One region of the Streptomyces sp. NPDC001194 genome, then DNA from elsewhere that is predicted to be linked to it. Evidence: riboswitches for the same ligand, from Rfam matches in the RefSeq annotation. Region 1 holds a riboswitch; the other holds the start of a gene.
The links. A riboswitch is a leader RNA that binds a small molecule or an ion and turns the genes downstream of it on or off. The one in region 1 is predicted to bind glycine.

Region 1 (7,506 bases):
CACGTTGCGGTGCACGACGTCCAGCACGAAGCGCTCGGGCCCGTGCAGCGTGAAGGAGCGGAAGGAGGGCTTGCCGTCGAAGGCGGCGCCGAAGGTCACGTACCCCTCGAAGTCGCCGGTCAGGGCGAGCCCCTTCAGCCGCGGCAGACGGATCTTGACCAGCTCCGGTCCGCGGTACGTGCCGTTGCCCGCGCGGTCGTGCGCCGCGGCGGGATGCAGCCGGATCTGGAGGAAGTGCTTCCCGGCCAGCGGAACGGGTGCGCCGGACCCGTCGTGGACCAGTCGCGGGACGCGGGTGACGGTGGCCTGGGGGACGTGTCCCCGCAGGTCGATGACGATGCGGTCGTACGTGCAGTGCCCGCCCCAGCGGGCGTTCACGACGAGCGGCGCGGGCCGGACGGCGGCCGAGGCCGGCGCGGCGAGGGTGATCCCGGCGGTGAGCAGCGCACCCGTGGCGAGGGCCAAGAGCCGCCGGCGGCGGAGATGGTTCATGACGTCCCCCTGATTCTTCAGAGGCGGGGACCGGTGTCACTGCTGAGGACACTCCCCGGCGGGCTCATGGTTGCACCCAGACCGCATCAAAACAAAAGAAACAATCCCAAAAAGGACCCTATCGGGGCAGGAGGGTGCTCAGCTCGGCGTCGAGGTCGTAGTGCCGGCGCTCCTCGCCCCGCGGCACCAGGGTGACCAGCCGCCTGCACAGCACCCGTACGTCCTTCGCACGGGCGGACACTACGCAGCTCTGCGCGCCGTTGGTGAAGGCGAGGAAGACCCGCGGCTCACCGCCCCGCCACCGCGGCCACACCCGGATGTCCCCCTCGCCCGTCGCGCAGGTCTCCCCGTCGAGCAGCAGGTCGCGGGAGAACACCCAGCGCGCCAGGTGCATCCCGGCGCCCCGGAAGTCGAGCGCCAGCTCGTAGGGCCGGTCCCGGCGGTACGTGAAGGCCCCGAACACCGGCACGGGCTCGGGCGAAGCCTCCAGCCGGAGCGGGAGGACGCGGTGCTCGATGCCGTCCATGCGCTGGCCTCTCTGTCGTGTCCCGGCCGGGGCGCTCGCGGCCCCTTCGGGCAAGCTAGCCCACCGCCCGGCCGCCCCCGCGGGCCGAAGGTCCCGACCCCGGGGGCCGCTGGGCCCCTCTTCTCACAGGAAAGGCGGCGGGAACGCGAAGGGCCCGCCCTCCGGGGGAAGGGCGGGCCGCCGCGTCACCGGTCCGTCACGGGACGGGGTGGAAGACGAGCGAGCCGTTGGACTGCCCGATCGCGGTGGAGCCGGCGCCGTTGGCCTGGGCGCCGTTGCCCTGGTTGGACGCCCCGGAGCCCGTGGCGACCTGCTGGGTGGTGGAGGAGTTGCCGAGGTTGGCGCCGGCCACCCCGCTGCCGAGGATCTCGCCGACGGCGGCGTTGGACGAGACGCCCGCACCGGCCCCGTTGTCGGCCCGGGCCGTGCCCGCGAAGAGCGCGACGGCGAAGGGGAGCGCTGCGACGGCCGCCAGGGCGCGGATGCTGCGGTTGCTTGCCATGAAGAAGTCCTCCCGAACACGAAAGGCCGCGGTCGAAGGCGGCCGGCCGGCCGCCGGGGGTGTGGCCGCGACGTCACGTGATCACCATGGCGCATGTGATCACCGGGAAACCAGGGCGGAGCGGAGGGTTCGCCCTCACGCGTGATCAACTCGACCCAAACCTCAATTGGCCTGCGGATTCACCGTGTTGTGGAACGCGGAGGGGCCCGGCGCACCGCGCCGGGCCCCTCCTTCGTCACGCGCTGCGGATCAGCATTCGATGACGTTGACCGCCAGGCCGCCGCGGGCGGTCTCCTTGTACTTGATCTTCATGTCGGCGCCCGTCTCCTTCATGGTCTTGATGACCTTGTCGAGGGAGACCTTGTGGGTGCCGTCGCCGCGCATGGCCATCTTGGCCGCGGTGACGGCCTTGACCGCCGCCATGCCGTTGCGCTCGATGCACGGGATCTGGACCAGGCCGCCCACCGGGTCGCAGGTCAGGCCCAGGTTGTGCTCCATGCCGATCTCGGCCGCGTTCTCCACCTGCTCCGGGGTGCCGCCCAGCACCTCGGCGAGGGCGCCCGCCGCCATCGAGCAGGCCGAGCCGACCTCGCCCTGGCAGCCGACCTCGGCGCCGGAGATCGAGGCGTTCTCCTTGAACAGCAGGCCGATCGCGCCGGCCGCCAGCAGGAAGCGGACCACGCCCTCCTCGTCGGCGCCGGGCACGAAGTTCACGTAGTAGTGCAGGACCGCGGGGATGATGCCCGCGGCGCCGTTCGTCGGGGCGGTGACCACCCGGCCGCCGGCCGCGTTCTCCTCGTTCACGGCCATCGCGTAGAGGGTGATCCACTCCATCGACAGCGCCAGCGGGTCGCCCTCGGTGCGCAGCTTGCGGGCGGTGTTCGCGGCCCGGCGCCGGACCTTCAGGCCGCCCGGCAGGATGCCCTCGCGGGACATGCCGCGCGCGACGCACGCCTGCATGACCCGCCAGATCTCCAGCAGGCCCTCGCGGATCTCCTCCTCGGTGCGCCAGGCCTTCTCGTTCTCCAGCATCATCGCGGAGATCGACAGACCGCTTTCGCGGGCCATGCGCAGCAGCTCGTCGCCGCTGCGGAACGGGTACTTCAGCACCGTGTCGTCGAGCTTGATCCGGTCCTCGCCGACCGCGTCCTCGTCGACCACGAAACCGCCGCCGACCGAGTAGTACGTCTTCTCCAGCAGCGGCGCGCCCGCGGCGTCGTACGCGAAGAGCGTCATGCCGTTCGCGTGGTACGGCAGGGACCGGCGGCGGTGCAGGATCAGCTGGCTCGGCTCGTCGAAGGCGATCTCGTGCGCCTCCCCTATCTCGGTGCCGAGCAGCCGCAGGCGGCCCGTCCTGCGGATGCGCTCCACCTCGTCGTCGGCGGTCTCCACGTTCACCGAGCGGGGGGAGTGCCCCTCGAGGCCCAGCAGCACCGCCTTGGGCGTGCCGTGGCCGTGGCCGGTGGCGCCGAGGGACCCGTACAGCTCCGCCCGGACCGCCGCGGTCTGGGCGAGCACGCCGTCCTTCTTCAGCCGGGTCACGAACATGCGGGCCGCCCGCATCGGGCCGACCGTGTGGGAGGAGGAGGGGCCGATGCCGATGGAGAAGAGGTCGAACACGGAGATGGCCACGGTGGCGGACTCCCTTGTCTGCTCGTGGGTGGAGGGGCAGGCGGGGTGGATCGTATGAGGGGGGATTGTTCGGATTTTGTCCGACAGTCGAGCTTAACGTGGCGAGGTGAACGTTTCGTCTGCCCGCGATGGTCGCCGGACGGCGCTCGGGTATGGCTCGTGTCACACAGGAAGGGCCCGGCCCTGTGTGACACCAGGCCGGGCCCTCCCAAGCCGTCGCTAGAGCGTCGGGTACAGCGGGAACTTCGCGGCGAGCGCGGAGACGCGCGCCTTGAGGTCCTCGGCGTCGTACGCCGGCTTCAGCGCCTGCGCGATGATCTCGGCGACCTCGGTGAACGCCTCGGCGTCGAAACCGCGGGTGGCCAGCGCCGGCGTGCCGATCCGCAGGCCCGAGGTGACCATCGGAGGCCGCGGGTCGTTCGGGATCGCGTTCCGGTTGACCGTGATGCCGACCTCGTGGAGGCGGTCCTCGGCCTGCTGGCCGTCCAGCTCGGAGTTGCGCAGGTCGACGAGGACCAGGTGCACGTCGGTGCCGCCGGTGAGGACGTCCACGCCCACGGCCTTGACGTCGTCCTGGACCAGGCGGGCGGCGAGGATCTTCGCGCCCTCCAGGGTGCGCTCCTGGCGCTCCTTGAACTCGGGCGAGGCCGCCACCTTGAAGGAGACCGCCTTGGCCGCGATCACGTGCTCCAGCGGGCCGCCCTGCTGACCGGGGAAGACCGCGGAGTTGATCTTCTTGGCCAGTTCCTGCGTCGACAGGATGACACCGCCGCGCGGACCGCCGAGGGTCTTGTGCGTGGTGGTGGTGACGACGTGGGCGTGCGGCACCGGGTTCGGGTGCAGGCCCGCGGCCACCAGGCCGGCGAAGTGCGCCATGTCGACCATCAGGTACGCGCCGACCTCGTCCGCGATGCGGCGGAAGGCGGCGAAGTCCAGCTGGCGCGGGTACGCGGACCAGCCGGCGACGATCAGCTGCGGCTTGGACTCCTTGGCGAGGCGCTCGACCTCGGCCATGTCCACCTCGCCGGTCTCGTCGACGTGGTACGGGACCACGTTGTAGAGCTTGCCGGAAAAGTTGATCTTCATGCCGTGGGTCAGGTGACCGCCGTGGGCCAGGTTCAGGCCCATGATCGTGTCGCCCGGCTTCAGCAGCGCGAACATCGCGGCGGCGTTCGCCTGCGCACCGGAGTGCGGCTGGACGTTCGCGGCCTCGGCGCCGAAGAGCGCCTTGATGCGGTCGATCGCGATCTGCTCGACCACGTCGACGTGCTCGCAGCCGCCGTAGTAGCGGCGGCCCGGGTAACCCTCGGCGTACTTGTTGGTCAGGACCGAACCCTGGGCCTCCATGACGGCGACCGGAGCGAAGTTCTCCGACGCGATCATTTCCAGGGTGGACTGCTGGCGGGCGAGCTCGGCGTCGACGGCGGCGGCGACGTCGGGGTCGAGCTCGTGGAGGGGGGTGTTCAGAACAGACATCAGGATCCCCTGGGGTCGTTACTTACCGGCGGTGAGCTGCGCGTACTCCTCGGCGGAGAGCAGGTCGTCCTGCTCGTCCGTGATACGCACCTTGAACAGCCAGCCGCCCTCGAACGGAGCGGTGTTCACGAGCGCCGGGTCGTCCACGACGTCCTGGTTGGCGGCGACGACCTCACCGGTGACGGGGGAGTACAGGTCGCTGACGGACTTGGTCGACTCCAGCTCGCCGCAGGTCTCGCCCGCGGTCACCGTGTCGCCGACCTCGGGGAGCTGGGCGTAGACGACGTCACCGAGCGCGTTGGCCGCGAACTCCGTGATGCCGACCGTCGCGACGCCGTCCTCGGCGGTCGACAGCCACTCGTGCTCCTTGCTGTAACGCAGCTGCTGGGGGTTGCTCATGACCTGATTCTCCTGGATGCGGGGGAGTACGAACGAACGGTGGTCTTGCGTACTGAGACGGAGGGGAGTTACTTCTGCCGCTTGTAGAACGGCAGGGCCACGACCTCGTACGGCTCATGCGTACCGCGAATGTCCACGCCGACGCCGGAGGTGCCGGGCGCGGCGTGCGCCGCGTCCACGTACGCCATCGCGATCGGCTTGCCGAGCGTCGGGGACGGGGCGCCCGAGGTGACCTCGCCGATCACCTGGCCGTCGGCCACGACCGGGAACCCGGCGCGCGGGACGCGGCGGCCCTCGGCGATCAGGCCTACCAGCTTGCGCGGCGGGTTGGTGGCGGCGCGCTCGGCGGCGGCCTCCAGCGCGGCGCGGCCGACGAAGTCACCCTCCTTCTCGAACTTCACGACCCGGCCCAGCCCCGCGTCGAACGGGGTCAGGGAGGTGGTCAGCTCGTGCCCGTACAGCGGCATGCCCGCCTCCAGGCGCAGCGTGTCGCGGCAGGACAGGCCCGCCGGGACCAGGCCCGCGCCCTCGCCGGCCTTGGTCAGCGCCTGCCACAGCTCGACGGCGTGCCCGGGGGAGACGAACAGCTCGAAGCCGTCCTCGCCCGTGTAGCCCGTACGTGCGATCAGGGCGGGCACGCCCGCGACGGTGCCCGGCAGGCCGGCGTAGTACTTCAGCCCGTCCAGGTCGGCGTCGGTGAGGGAGGCGAGGATGCCGGGGGACTCCGGTCCCTGGACGGCGATCAGCGCGTAGGCGTCGCGGTCGTCGCGGACCACGGTGTCGAAGCCGGCGGCGCGCTCGGTCAGGGCGTCCAGGACGACCTGGGCGTTGGAGGCGTTCGCGACGACCATGTACTCGCTCTCGCCCAGGCGGTAGACGATCAGGTCGTCGACGATCCCGCCGTCCTCCTGGCAGATGTGCGTGTAGCGGGCGCGGCCGACGCCGACGGTGGAGATGTTGCCGACCAGCGCGTAGTCCAGGGCCTTGACGGCCTCCGGGCCGGTCAGCGTGATCTCGCCCATGTGGGACAGGTCGAAGAGGCCGGCCTTGGTCCGTACGGCGTTGTGCTCGTCGCGCTCACTGCCGTACCGCAGGGGCATGTCCCAGCCCGCGAAATCGGTCATGGTCGCACCGAGCGAACGGTGCAGCGCATCGAGGGCGGTCAGGCGGGGGGCAGTGCTCATGGGTGTGGCTCCCGGGTCCCAGGGCATGACATGACGAGGACGATCCTCCCCATCTGTCATCGGAACCTGAGAGGTTCGCCGAGAGTTCCCGGTCGGACCCGGGGAACGTCGACTTGCACCTTGGGTGGAGCGCACGCGGATGCCGTCGCGGGGGACGGTGGCGCGGCTCGCTTTTCAGATCTGCCTCATCCACGCGGTACGGGGCCTGAGAGATTCAAGGGAGGTACTTGCTCCTTCGGCGCCCGGGCACCGCCTCGCGGCGTGCCGGGACTCTCCCGCGCGGATTCAAGCGGCCGGTATGCAGTTGGTCCAGATGGCGCACATCATTGCACGCCGTCCGGGCGATCGGGGGTGCGGGCCCGGAAGAACGTGCGAAGCAACGGACGGAAGGGGCGCGAACCGGTGACGGCGGGACCGGTACGACGGACCGGTGCGTCGGACCCGCGGCGCATCCGCCACGGCCGGGATCGGCCGGGATCGGCCGGGATGGGCCGGGATGGGCCGACCGGAACCGGGCGTGCCGTATTACCGTCTCTTTACACTCAGTGGGCATGGGGCCCCCGCAGGGCCCGATTGGGGGAGGCGATCACTGTGCGGCGATTCGGAGTGCTGGCGTTGACCGGGACGGGGTCCGTGGACGGGGTGCCGGCGGCGCGCCGGGCGCGCGCCGAGGACGCCCTCGTACGCGACCTGCGCGGCCGGGGCGCGCACGGACCGCAGTGGCTCGGCTTCGCGGAAGGGGACATCGTCGTCGTGTCCGGCCTCCCGGGCGGCGGCAAGAGCACGCTGATCAAGCGGGCCGCGCAGGACGGCGGCATCGACTCCCAGGACGTGCGGGAGCGCTGGGAGCGCCGGATGCCGAGCGCGCTGCCGTACGCCGCGTACCGGCCGCTGGTCCGCTTCGCGCACTACTGGGGGCTCTGGCGGACCCTGCGCTCCGGCGCCTCGGCGGTGGTCCACGACTGCGGAACGCAGTCGTGGGTGCGCGGCCTGCTGGCCGCCTCCGCGCGGCGGCGGGGCCGGGCGCTGCACCTGCTGCTGCTGGACACCAGCCCGGAGGAGGCACTGGCCGGGCAGGCGGCGCGCGGCCGCGGGGTGTCGGCGTACGCCTTCGCCCGCCACCGGGGAGCGGTGGCCCGGCTGCTGCGCGAGGCCGAATCGGGCCGCCTTCCGGCCGGCTGCGCCTCGGCGGTCCTCCTGGACCGCGGCTCGGCGGCCCGCGTGACCCGCATAGCCTTCCGGACCCCCTAAAGGGTGTTGCAGAAGGCTCAGCCTTGGGCATTTTGCCTGTATGG
Region 2 (11,082 bases), on a different contig from region 1:
GGACATGCAGAAGATCGTCAACGGGCTGTGGCAGTCCGGCGCCGAAGCCATCTCGATCAACGGGCAGCGGTTGACGGCTTTGTCGGCGATCCGGGCCGCGGGTGACGCGATACTGGTCGACAACAGGCCGCTGGTGCCGCCGTACGAGGTGCTGGCGGTGGGGGACAAGAAGCGGCTCGGTACGTCGTTCCAGGACTCCGCGGACGGCCAGTACCTGCACGCCCTGCAGGAGAACTACGGGATCCGCGCCACCTTGTCCCCGGCGGACGGGCTGCGGCTGCCGGCCGCGTCGAGCCTGACCGTACGTACAGCCACAGCAGAAGAGCCGAAGAAGGGTGCATCGTGATCGCGGTACTGGGCCTGGTGGCCGGAGTGGTGGTCGGGCTTCTGGTCCGGCCCGAAGTGCCGGCCGTCGTCGAGCCTTATCTGCCGATCGCCGTGGTGGCGGCGCTGGACGCGGTGTTCGGGGGCCTGCGCGCGATGCTGGACGGCATCTTCGTCGACAAGGTCTTCGTGGTGTCGTTCCTGTCGAACGTCGTGGTCGCGGCGCTGATCGTCTTCCTCGGCGACAAGCTGGGCGTCGGTTCGCAGCTGTCCACCGGTGTGGTCGTGGTCCTCGGCATCCGCATCTTCTCCAACGCCGCGGCCATCCGCCGGCACGTGTTCCGGGCGTGAGGCCGATGAGTACGAACGACAACCCGCCCGAGGAGCCGATGGGCTCGGAGCTGCCGCCGCAGGACAAGCCGGCGAAGCCCGCAGGGCCGGCGGCGACGGGCGGGGGAGCCGAGTCCGACCGGGCCGCCCAGCCGGCCCAGCCGGCCCGGGCCGCGCAGCCCGCCGAGCCCGCGCAGAGCGGTCGGCGGCGGCTGGTGGAGTCGGTGTGGCCGCCGCGCGTGAGCCGGGCCCAACTGATCGTCGCGCTGCTCCTGTTCGTCCTCGGGCTGGGCCTGGCCATCCAGGTGCGCTCGAACAGCGACTCCAGCGCGCTGCGCGGGGCCCGTCAGGAGGACCTCGTACGGATCCTCGACGAGCTCGACGGGCGGACCAAGCGCCTGGAGGACGAGAAGCAGCGGCTGGAGGACCAGCGCAAGGAGCTGGAGAGCAGCTCGAACCAGGCCGAGGAGGCCCGTCGCCAGACGGTCGAGAAGGAACGCCAACTCGGGATCCTGGCCGGTACGGTGGCGGCGCAGGGACCGGGCATCACGCTGAAGATCACCGATCCCAAGGGCCAGGTGCAGTCGGACCAGCTGCTGGACACCCTTCAGGAGCTGCGGGCGGCCGGGGCCGAGGCCATCCAGGTCAACGGGGTGCGCATCGTGGCGAGCTCGTTCTTCTCGGACGAGGGAGGCGGGATCGGCATCGACGGTAAGAAGATCACACAGCCTTATGAGTTCAAGGTGATCGGCAAGCCGCAGGATCTGGAGCCCGCCCTGAACATTCCCGGCGGTGTCGTGCAGACGCTGGAGAAGGAACAGGCCACCGTCGCCGTCACACGGTCGGCGAAGATCGTTGTGGATGCCTTGCGGGCTGCGAAGCAGCCTGACTACGCTCGGTCGTCATCGTCGTGACGCGGGACGGAGTGCGGACGGGCTCACGCGGGCTGATGCCTGCGGGGGGTCGGCGCACTGAAGTCGTGCCGCGTGGTGGAAACTGTCTGGTGGTTACGGACGTTGTGAGAATGTCCGGGTCGGCAGGTGTGTGCATTCGGAGTTCGTCCTGCCCCACGGGCGGGTCTGTTTCGTTCAAGGGGAATCGCCCGTGAAGTTGTTTGAGAAGTTGTTCGGCAAGAAGAACCGCGAGGAAAGCGGTGCGGCCAAGCACCGTGCGGGGCAGGGAGAGGTGGAAGGGCAGGGCGACCGGCCGCTCTTCCGTGACGAGGTCGCCGGCGCGGGGGATGTTTCGGGCGCGCCGGGCGCGTCGTCTGTTGACCCTGCCGGTTCCGGACGCATAGGTTTCGGTGAACCATCAACCTCAAGTTCGGGTGGAGGGTTTGCCCCCGACCCGTATGCCACCAATGCCTCCGCGGGGCAGCCGCGGCGCGAGGAGCCGTCCATGTCGGCCGAGCAGGTTTGCAGCAGGTGCGGACACCGCAGCGATGCGGCCAGCCGGTTCTGCTCCAACTGCGGCGCGCCGCTGCGGGCGGGCCTGACGCCGGAGCGTGCCTCGGAGACCACGTCCACCATCTCGATCTCGGGCCTCGAGGCCTACGAGGCCGAGGTGTCGGGACAACAGCACGTGTCGTCCTCGCTGTCCCCCGAGGCCCAGGCCGCGGTGGAAGCTCTGCCTCCGGGTTCCGCTCTGCTCATCGTGCGGCGCGGCCCCAACTCCGGAAGCCGCTTCCTCTTGGACGGCGAGCTGACCACGGCGGGCCGGCACCCGCAGAGCGACATCTTCCTGGACGACGTCACGGTCTCCCGGCGGCATGTCGAGTTCCGCAGGAGCCAGGACGGCGGATTCACCGTCGCCGACGTGGGCAGCCTCAACGGCACGTACGTGAACCGTGAGCCGATCGACTCGGTCGCCCTGCACAACGGCGACGAGGTGCAGATCGGCAAGTACCGGCTGGTCTTCTACGCGAGCCTGCGGGGCGTCTGACCTCCTCCGGACTCCGTCCGGGGGAAACCCCAGAGGGAAGGTCCCATGCTGCGTATCCCCACCGGCGGTGCCCCGAGGAGCGGCACCGCCGGCAGCGGCTCGGCCGGACGGCTGGTGAGCATCGGCACGGTGCTCACCCTGCTGCGCGACGAGTTCCCCGAAGTCACGATCTCGAAGATCCGCTTCCTGGAGGCGGAGGGGCTGGTCGAGCCCCGGCGCACACCTTCCGGATACCGCAAGTTCAGCACCGAGGACGTCGAGCGGCTGGCCCGGATCCTGCGGTTGCAGCGGGACCACTACCTGCCGTTGAAAGTCATCCGCGAGCAGCTGGACGCGCTCGCGCGCGGTGAACAGATCCGCATCCCCGCACCAACGGCGCACGGGGACTCCGTCGATCCCGCGAGCCCTTGTGCCGTCTACGGCGAAGTGGGCCGGGAGCGGGCCGCCGCGGCCCGCGTCGGGCGCGCCGAGCTGCTCGCCGCGGCGGAGGTGGAGGAGGCGCAGCTCGCCGAGTGGGAGTCGTACGGGCTGATCGGCGAGGCCCCGGGCGGCGGCTTCGACGCCGAGACGGTCACCGTGGCCCGCCTGGTGGCGGATCTGGGCCGGTTCGGGCTGGAGCCGCGGCACCTGCGCGCCATGAAGGCGGCCGCGGACCGTGAGGCGGGTTTGGTGGAGCAGGTCGTGGCACCTCTTCGGCGGCACCGCAACCCGCAGACCAGGGCGCATGCCGAAGCGACCCTGAAGGAGCTCGCGGGGCTGTCCGTACGGCTCCACGAGGCCCTGGTGCAGACCGCTCTCGGGGTCCGTCTGCACTGACCTCGGGGATCCCCGAGGGGGCCCGACTACCCAAACCTGCCGAGCAGGTCCTAGGGTTGCTGTGTGAACGAGCTCGACGTTGTGGGTGTCCGGGTGGAAATGCCCTCCAACCAACCGATCGTGCTCCTGCGTGAAGTGGGAGGCGACCGGTACCTCCCCATCTGGATCGGACCAGGGGAGGCGACCGCCATTGCCTTCGCGCAGCAGGGCATGGCCCCCGCCCGGCCGCTGACGCACGACCTGTTCAAGGACGTGCTGGAGGCGATCGGCGAGGAGCTCACCGAGGTCCGGATCACGGACCTGCGGGAGGGCGTCTTCTACGCGGAGCTTGTCTTCGCCAGCGGGGTCGAGGTGAGCGCGAGGCCTTCCGACGCCATAGCGCTCGCCCTGCGTACCGGAACGCCGATCTACGGGAGCGACGGCGTGCTGGACGACGCCGGAATCGCGATTCCGGACGAGCAGGAGGACGAGGTGGAGAAGTTCCGCGAGTTCCTCGACCAGATCTCCCCGGAGGACTTCGGTACCGGCCCGCAGTGAGCCGCGGCCGCGCCGTCCACGCCGCGTGTCCGCGGGGAGCATCAGCCCATTCGGTGAGCCATTCCCCGGCACAGGACACGGGAAACCACTCTCAGGGTGATTATCACTCGGCGTGCCGAGTGTGGCGATCGTTGACGCACCCCTGGTGACTGCCTACCTTCGAGGGGGCAGGTCAAGGACGGAGGGTCGGCGTGAGAGTCACGGGCGACGGTACGACCGGGGGCATCCCCGTGCGGAGTGACGGTGGGCCGTACCCGCTCCACGGCAGTGCGGCGGGTTCCCCGCGCCGTCAGCCGGACAGTGCGCCGGTCGCGCCTGTGGGCGCGGACGCGGCACCCGAGCAGGTCGGCTACCGGGGACCGACCGCGTGCGCCGCGGCGGGCATCACGTACCGCCAGCTCGACTACTGGGCGCGGACCGGGCTGGTGGAGCCCACGGTGCGCCCCGCGTACGGCTCCGGGACGCAGCGGCTCTACAGCTTCCGGGACGTCGTCGTCCTCAAGATCGTCAAGCGCTTCCTGGACACCGGGGTGGCGCTTCAGAACATCCGGACCGCCGTCCAGCACCTGCGCGACCGCGGATTCTCGGACCTGGAGCGCATGACGCTGATGAGCGACGGCGCCACCGTGTACGAGTGCACCTCGCCGGACCAGGTCGTGAGCCTGCTCCAGGGCGGGCAGGGCGTCTTCGGGATCGCGGTGGGCGTGGTCTGGCGCGACGTGGAGAACGCGCTGTCGCAGCTGCACGGAGAGCGGGTCGACACCGGCGAGACGGTGGTGGGCCACAACTCGACGGACGAGCTCGCCGCGCGCCGCAACCGGGCCGGCTGAGCACCCTTCCCGGCGCGGTCCGAGGACGCCGGGCCCGGGCCCGGCCGAATGTCAGTGGCATGAGGCAGCATCGGGGCTGTGAGATCCGCGCCGACCATCCTGCACCTGGACATGGACGCCTTCTACGCCTCCGTGGAGCAGGCGTCGAAGCCGAGCCTGCGCGGGAAGGCCGTGATCGTCGGCGGGCTCGGACCGCGCGGGGTGGTCGCCACCGCCTCGTACGAGGCCCGGCGCTTCGGGGTGCACTCGGCGATGCCGACGGCCCAGGCGCGCCGGCTCTGCCCGAACGGCGCCTACCTCATCCCGCGCTTCCGGCTGTACCAGGCGGTCAGCGAGGTCGTCATGGGGCTGCTGCGGGAGCTCTCCCCGCTGGTGGAGCCCCTCAGCCTGGACGAGGCCTTCGTGGACCTGGAGGCGGGCGGGACCGCCTTCGACTCCGAGAGCGCCCGGGAGACGGGGGAGCGGCTGCGGGCGGACATCCGGGCCGCGACGGGGCTCAGCGGCTCCGTGGGGCTCGCGGGCTCCAAGATGCTGGCCAAGGTGGCGTCCGAGGAGGCCAAGCCGGCCGGGCTGCTGCTGATCGAGCCGGGCACCGAGCGGGAGCTGCTCGCCCCGATGTCGGTGCGGACGCTGCCCGGGGTGGGGCCCGTCACGGGGGAACACCTGCGGCGCGCCGGGATCACCACGGTCGGCGAGCTGGCCGAGGCCGGCGAGGACGAGCTGGTGCGGATGGTCGGGCGCTCGCACGGGGTCGGGCTGTACCGGATGGCGCTGGGGCTGGACGACCGGCCGGTGGTCGCCGAGCGCGACGCGAAGTCCGTGTCGGTGGAGGACACCTTCGACGTGGACCTGCACGACCGGGTGCGGATCCGGACCGAGGTGCAGAGGCTCGCCGACCGGTGCGTGCAGCGGCTGCGGGGCTCGGGGCACTCGGGGCGCACGATCGTGCTGAAGGTGCGGCGGTACGACTTCTCGACCCTGACCCGCTCCGAGACGCTGCGGGGGCCCACCGACGACCCCGCGGTGGTGCGGGAGGCAGCGGCGCGACTGCTGGAGGGGGTGGACACCACGGGCGGGGTCCGGCTGCTGGGAGTGGGCGTGACGGGCCTCGCCGACTACACGCAGGAGGACCTGTTCGCGCAGTCGATGGCGGCGGAGGCGGAGGCGGCCGCCGAGGCGGCTGCGGAGGGCGCGGCCGCCGAGCCCCGTGGTGCCCCGGAGACCGCGGGGGCGGGAGCGGCCGGAGGGCCTGGAGGGCCCGCAGAGGCCGCGGAGCCCGTCGGGCCGGCAGGGGAGCCCGACCCGGCCCCGGAGCGGCGCTGGGCGGCCGGGAGTGACGTACTGCACGCCGTGTACGGGCCGGGGTGGGTGCAGGGCAGCGGGGTCGGGAGGGTGACCGTGCGGTTCGAGCAGCCCGGATCGGCGCCGGGCAGGGTGCGCACCTTCCGGGTGGAGGACCCCGAGCTGGAGCCTTCCGATCCGCTGCCCCTCGTGGGGCGGGAGGATCCGGAGGCGGCCTAGGCCGCCCTGCGGGGACCGCGGGGCAGACGGGACTTCGCGGATCGCCCTAGGGCGTGTCCGCAAAGTCCCGGACCGCCCTCCGGGCGGACGGCGCTACTTTGCGGACACCCACTAGGGAGTGTCGTCCCCGTTCGCCAGGCGGCCGAAGTCCCGCTGGATGTCCGACGGGAGGGAGACGTCCAGTCCGTAGTGGTGGTAGAGCTGCAGCTCCTGTTCGGGGGAGAGGTGGCGGCCCACGCCGAAGTCCGGGGCGTCCTTGATGAGGGAGCGCTCGAAGGGGACCCGCAGGGTGTCGTCGACGACCTCGCTCGGCTCCAGCGGGACGAAGGCGTCCCGGCTGAACAGGCCGGTCCGGACGGCGGCCCATTCGGGCACGCCCGTGGCATCGTCGAGGTAGACCTCGTCGACGGTGCCGATCTTGGTTCCGTTGCGGTCGAACGCCTTGCGGCCGATCAGGCTGCGCGGATCGATGTCGGTCTGCACGGTCCCTCCATATGGTCGCAACTCCTCCGTAATGACAACAGAAGGGCATTTCCGGAGTGCAGGCCACTCGAGGCAGGTGCGGGAACCTCGCTGGTAGGCTGGGTGACGGCTGTTGACCCTGTGCGGGAGAGTCCTCCGAGTGAGCACGACGGAGGCGCCGAAGGAGCAAATCCTCCCCGGAATCTCTCAGGCATACGTACCGCACGTGAAGAGGCCACTCTGGAAAGCAGGGGCGGGTACCGGGCGCGCAGTGCCGGTTCCCCTCCTCACCGACGGTGAAAGCCGGAATCCGCGGGCCACCCCCGCTGGCTCCGGTGAAGCTCTCAGGTTGAGATGACAGAGGGGGAGGCCGTCCGGGTGCCCGCGCCGTGGTGCCCCTCGCAGGTCGTACGACCCAGGAGGCCTCCGTACATGACCGCCAACCGCATTCCGCTCTCCCAGCTGGAGCGAGGCATCCCCTTCGAGCAGCGCCACATCGGCCCGGATGCCGAGGCGCAGGCGAAGATGCTCGCCCACGTGGGCTACGGCTCGCTGGACGAACTGACCGCCGCCGCGGTACCGGATGTGATCAAGAGCGCCGAGGCGCTGGATCTGCCCGAGGCGCGGACCGAGGCGGAGGTGCTCGCCGAGCTGCGCTCGCTCGCCGACCGCAACCAGGTCCTGACCCCGATGATCGGTCTCGGCTACTACGGGACCTTCACCCCGCCGGTGATCCTGCGCAACGTCATGGAGAACCCGGCCTGGTACACGGCGTACACCCCGTACCAGCCCGAGATCTCGCAGGGCCGCCTGGAGGCGCTCCTCAACTTCCAGACCGTCGTCGCGGACCTCACCGGCCTGCCGACCTCCGGCGCCTCCCTGCTCGACGAGGGCACCGCGGCCGCCGAGGCCATGACGCTGGCCCGCCGCGTCGGCAGGTCCAAGGGCAACATCTTCCTCGTCGACGCCGACGCGCTGCCGCAGACCATCGCCGTGATCGAGACCCGCGCCGAGCCGATCGGCATCGAGATCGTCGTCGCCGACCTCTCCGAGGGCATCCCGGCCGAGGTCGCCGAGCGCGGCGTCTACGGCGTGCTCCTGCAGTACCCGGGCGCCTCCGGTGCCGTACGGGACATCAAGCCGCTCATCGACCAGGCGCACGGCCTCGGCGCGATCGTCGCCGTCGCCGCCGACCTGCTCGCGCTGACCCTGCTCACCTCCCCGGGCGCGCTCGGCGCGGACATCGCCGTCGGCACCACCCAGCGCTTCGGCGTCCCGATGGGCTTCGGCGGCCCGCACGCCGGCTACATGGCCGTCCAGGACAAGCACGCCCGCTCGCTGCCGGGCCGCCTCGTCGGCGTCTCCGTGGACGCGGACGGCAACAAGGCCTACCGCCTGGCGCTGCAGACCCGCGAGCAGCACATCCGCCGGGAGAAGGCCACCAGCAACATCTGTACCGCGCAGGTGCTGCTCGCCGTCATGGCCGGCATGTACGCCGTCTACCACGGCCCGGACGGCCTGCGGACGATCGCCCGCCGCACCCACCGCTACGCCGCCCTGCTCGCGGCCGGTCTGCGGGCCGGCGGGGTCGAGATCGTGCACGGCTCGTACTTCGACACCGTCACCGCCCGGGTGCCCGGCAAGGCCGCCGAGGTCGTCGCCGCCGCCCGCGAGGGCGGGGTCAACCTGTTCCAGGTCGACGCCGACCACGTCTCCGTCTCCTGCGACGAGACCACGCTGCGCGCCGGCGTCGAGGCCGTCTGGGCCGCCTTCGGCGTGAGCGCGGACCTCGAGGCGCTGGACGGGACCACCGCCGACGCGCTGCCCGAGGGCCTGCTGCGCTCGGACGACTACCTGGCGCACCCGGTCTTCCACCAGCACCGCAGCGAGACCGCGATGCTGCGCTACCTGCGCAAGCTGTCGGACAAGGACTACGCGCTGGACCGCGGCATGATCCCGCTGGGCTCCTGCACCATGAAGCTCAACGCGACCACCGAGATGGAGCCGGTCACCTGGCCCGAATTCGGCCAGCTGCACCCGTTCGCCCCGGTCGAGCAGGCCGAGGGGTACCTCACGCTCATCACCGAGCTGGAGGAACGTCTCTGCGAGGTCACCGGCTACGACAAGGTCTCCATCCAGCCGAACGCCGGCTCCCAGGGTGAGCTCGCCGGCCTGCTGGCCGTCCGCGCCTACCACCGGGCCAACGGCGACGAGCAGCGCACCGTCTGCCTCATCCCGTCCTCCGCGCACGGCACCAACGCCGCGAGCGCCGTGATGGCCGGCATGAAGGTCGTCGTCGTCAAGACCGCCGACGACGGCGAGGTGGACGAGGCCGACCTGCGCGCCAAGATCGAGCAGTACCGCGACGAGCTCGCCGTGCTGATGATCACGTACCCCTCGACCCACGGTGTGTTCGAGGAGCACGTCGCCGACATCTGCGCCCAGGTGCACGACGCCGGCGGCCAGGTCTACGTGGACGGCGCCAACCTCAACGCCCTCGTGGGCCTGGCCAAGCCGGGTCACTTCGGCGGCGACGTCTCGCACCTCAACCTGCACAAGACCTTCTGCATCCCGCACGGCGGCGGCGGCCCGGGCGTCGGCCCGGTCGGTGTCCGGGCGCACCTGGCCCCCTACCTGCCGAACCACCCGCTCCAGCCGACCGCGGGCCCGGAGACGGGCGTCGGTCCGATCTCGGCGGCGCCGTGGGGCTCGGCCGGCATCCTGCCGATCTCCTGGTCGTACGTGCGCCTCATGGGCGGCGAGGGCCTCAAGCGCGCCACCCAGGTGGCGGTGCTCGGCGCGAACTACATCGCCAAGCGCCTGGAGCCGCACTACCCGGTGCTCTACACGGGCCCGGGCAACCTGGTCGCGCACGAGTGCATCATCGACCTGCGCCCGCTGTCGAAGGCGACGGGCGTCAGCGTGGACGACATCGCCAAGCGCCTGATCGACTACGGTTTCCACGCGCCGACCATGTCCTTCCCGGTGGCCGGCACGCTGATGATCGAGCCGACGGAGTCCGAGGACCTCGCCGAGATCGACCGTTTCTGCGACGCGATGATCGCCATCCGCGCCGAGATCGACCGGGTCGCGGGCGGCGAGTGGCCGGTGGACGACAACCCGCTCGCCAACTCCCCGCACACCGCGGCGGCGCTGGGCGGCGAGTGGAGCCACCCGTACAGCCGCGACGAGGCCGTCTTCCCCGGCGGGGTCACGGCGGCGGAGAAGTACTGGCCGCCGGTGCGCCGCATCGACGGCGCCTTCGGCGACCGCAACCTGGTCTGCTCCTGCCCGCCGCTCGACGAGTACGACAACTGACATGTTCGTATGACGTGATGGCATGACGGAGGGGCCGGTCCGGGAGAATCATCCCCGGGCCGGCCCCTCGTCGTTCTCTTCTGCTCCGTTCCCGTTCAGTGTTGTCGCCGGCTAGGCCGCCTTCATCACATGCGCCGCCGCGAGCGGGCGGTGCGGGGCGATGATCTGGCCGTCCGGCAGCAGCTCACCGGTGTCCTCGAAGAGCAGGACGCCGTTGCACAGCAGGCTCCAGCCCTGTTCCGGGTGGTTCGCCAACGGCTTGGCGGCCTCCCGGTCGGCGGAGTCGGCTGACGGGCACGCTGGCTGGTGCTGGCACATGGATGCGTTCTTTCGCTGCGGTGTGGTCTGTGTGCTGCGGCTCGATGCTTTGTTCATGGCCGCCCCCCGTATCAACGTCTTGGTTTGGTCAGGGTCCCAGTGTTGCCCTCCGGAGTTGCGTCCGCAGGGATTTCCCGGCAGCTGTCCTCATACATTGATGACGCATCACCCGTGCGGGCGGTTCAAGTCAACTCCCCTGTCATTTCGGGTGGTTCGGGGGTGACCCGACTGGGCTAGGCCGAATGGGCAGTACGGACCAGCAGCAGGGAACGCGCCTGCTCAGACCCGCCGCACCGAGGCCCGGACCCCGCTCAGGCGGCCGGCGCGGCCAGCGACGGCGGGACCGGCGGGCTCGGAGGAGTGAGCCGGTGCGTCATCACGGGCAGCAGTTCGGACACCGGGTGCGGCCGGTACGGGGCGATCCCGGGCGGGGCCGGAGCCAGCGGAACCAGCAGATCTGCGGCGGCGGGCAGCCCCGCGGAGGCATCGGCCCCGACCGCCCCGTGCAGCCACAGCGTCAGCATGTACAGCTCCGGTACGGAGAGCAGCCGCGGCTGGTAGTTCTTGCCGAGCGATTCCGCCTGGCGCAGGGCGCGTTCGGTGGCCGCAACGTAGGGACCCTCGAAGAAATGGGAGAAGACCCAGCCGTCCGGCGTCAGCCGGGTGTCCGCGGCGGCGACGTAGC

Region 2: it holds a riboswitch for glycine, as region 1 does, so the genes downstream of both, gcvP (aminomethyl-transferring glycine dehydrogenase) here and gcvT (glycine cleavage system aminomethyltransferase GcvT) in region 1, are expected to answer to the same signal.

The regions. Positions count from the first base shown of each region.
Region 1 covers NZ_JBIAXU010000025.1:104,545-112,050, forward strand. The annotation lists gene ACFY1T_RS33090 (hypothetical protein) at 1-492, opposite strand, end outside; gene ACFY1T_RS33095 (SsgA family sporulation/cell division regulator) at 611-1,018, opposite strand; gene ACFY1T_RS33100 (hypothetical protein) at 1,215-1,520, opposite strand; gene ACFY1T_RS33105 (L-serine ammonia-lyase) at 1,770-3,152, opposite strand; gene glyA (serine hydroxymethyltransferase) at 3,372-4,628, opposite strand; gene gcvH (glycine cleavage system protein GcvH) at 4,647-5,027, opposite strand; gene gcvT (glycine cleavage system aminomethyltransferase GcvT) at 5,096-6,211, opposite strand; glycine riboswitch at 6,396-6,499, opposite strand; gene ACFY1T_RS33125 (AAA family ATPase) at 6,797-7,462, shown strand.
Region 2 covers NZ_JBIAXU010000005.1:4,022-15,103, forward strand. The annotation lists gene ACFY1T_RS13805 (DUF881 domain-containing protein) at 1-346, shown strand, start outside; gene ACFY1T_RS13810 (small basic family protein) at 343-675, shown strand; gene ACFY1T_RS13815 (DUF881 domain-containing protein) at 681-1,568, shown strand; gene ACFY1T_RS13820 (FHA domain-containing protein) at 1,699-2,595, shown strand; gene ACFY1T_RS13825 (MerR family transcriptional regulator) at 2,641-3,411, shown strand; gene ACFY1T_RS13830 (bifunctional nuclease family protein) at 3,475-3,948, shown strand; gene ACFY1T_RS13835 (MerR family transcriptional regulator) at 4,140-4,778, shown strand; gene ACFY1T_RS13840 (DNA polymerase IV) at 4,857-6,299, shown strand; gene ACFY1T_RS13845 (PRC-barrel domain-containing protein) at 6,411-6,782, opposite strand; glycine riboswitch at 6,896-6,994, shown strand; gene gcvP (aminomethyl-transferring glycine dehydrogenase) at 7,194-10,079, shown strand; gene ACFY1T_RS13855 (DUF5999 family protein) at 10,191-10,397, opposite strand; gene ACFY1T_RS13860 (hypothetical protein) at 10,709-11,082, opposite strand, start outside.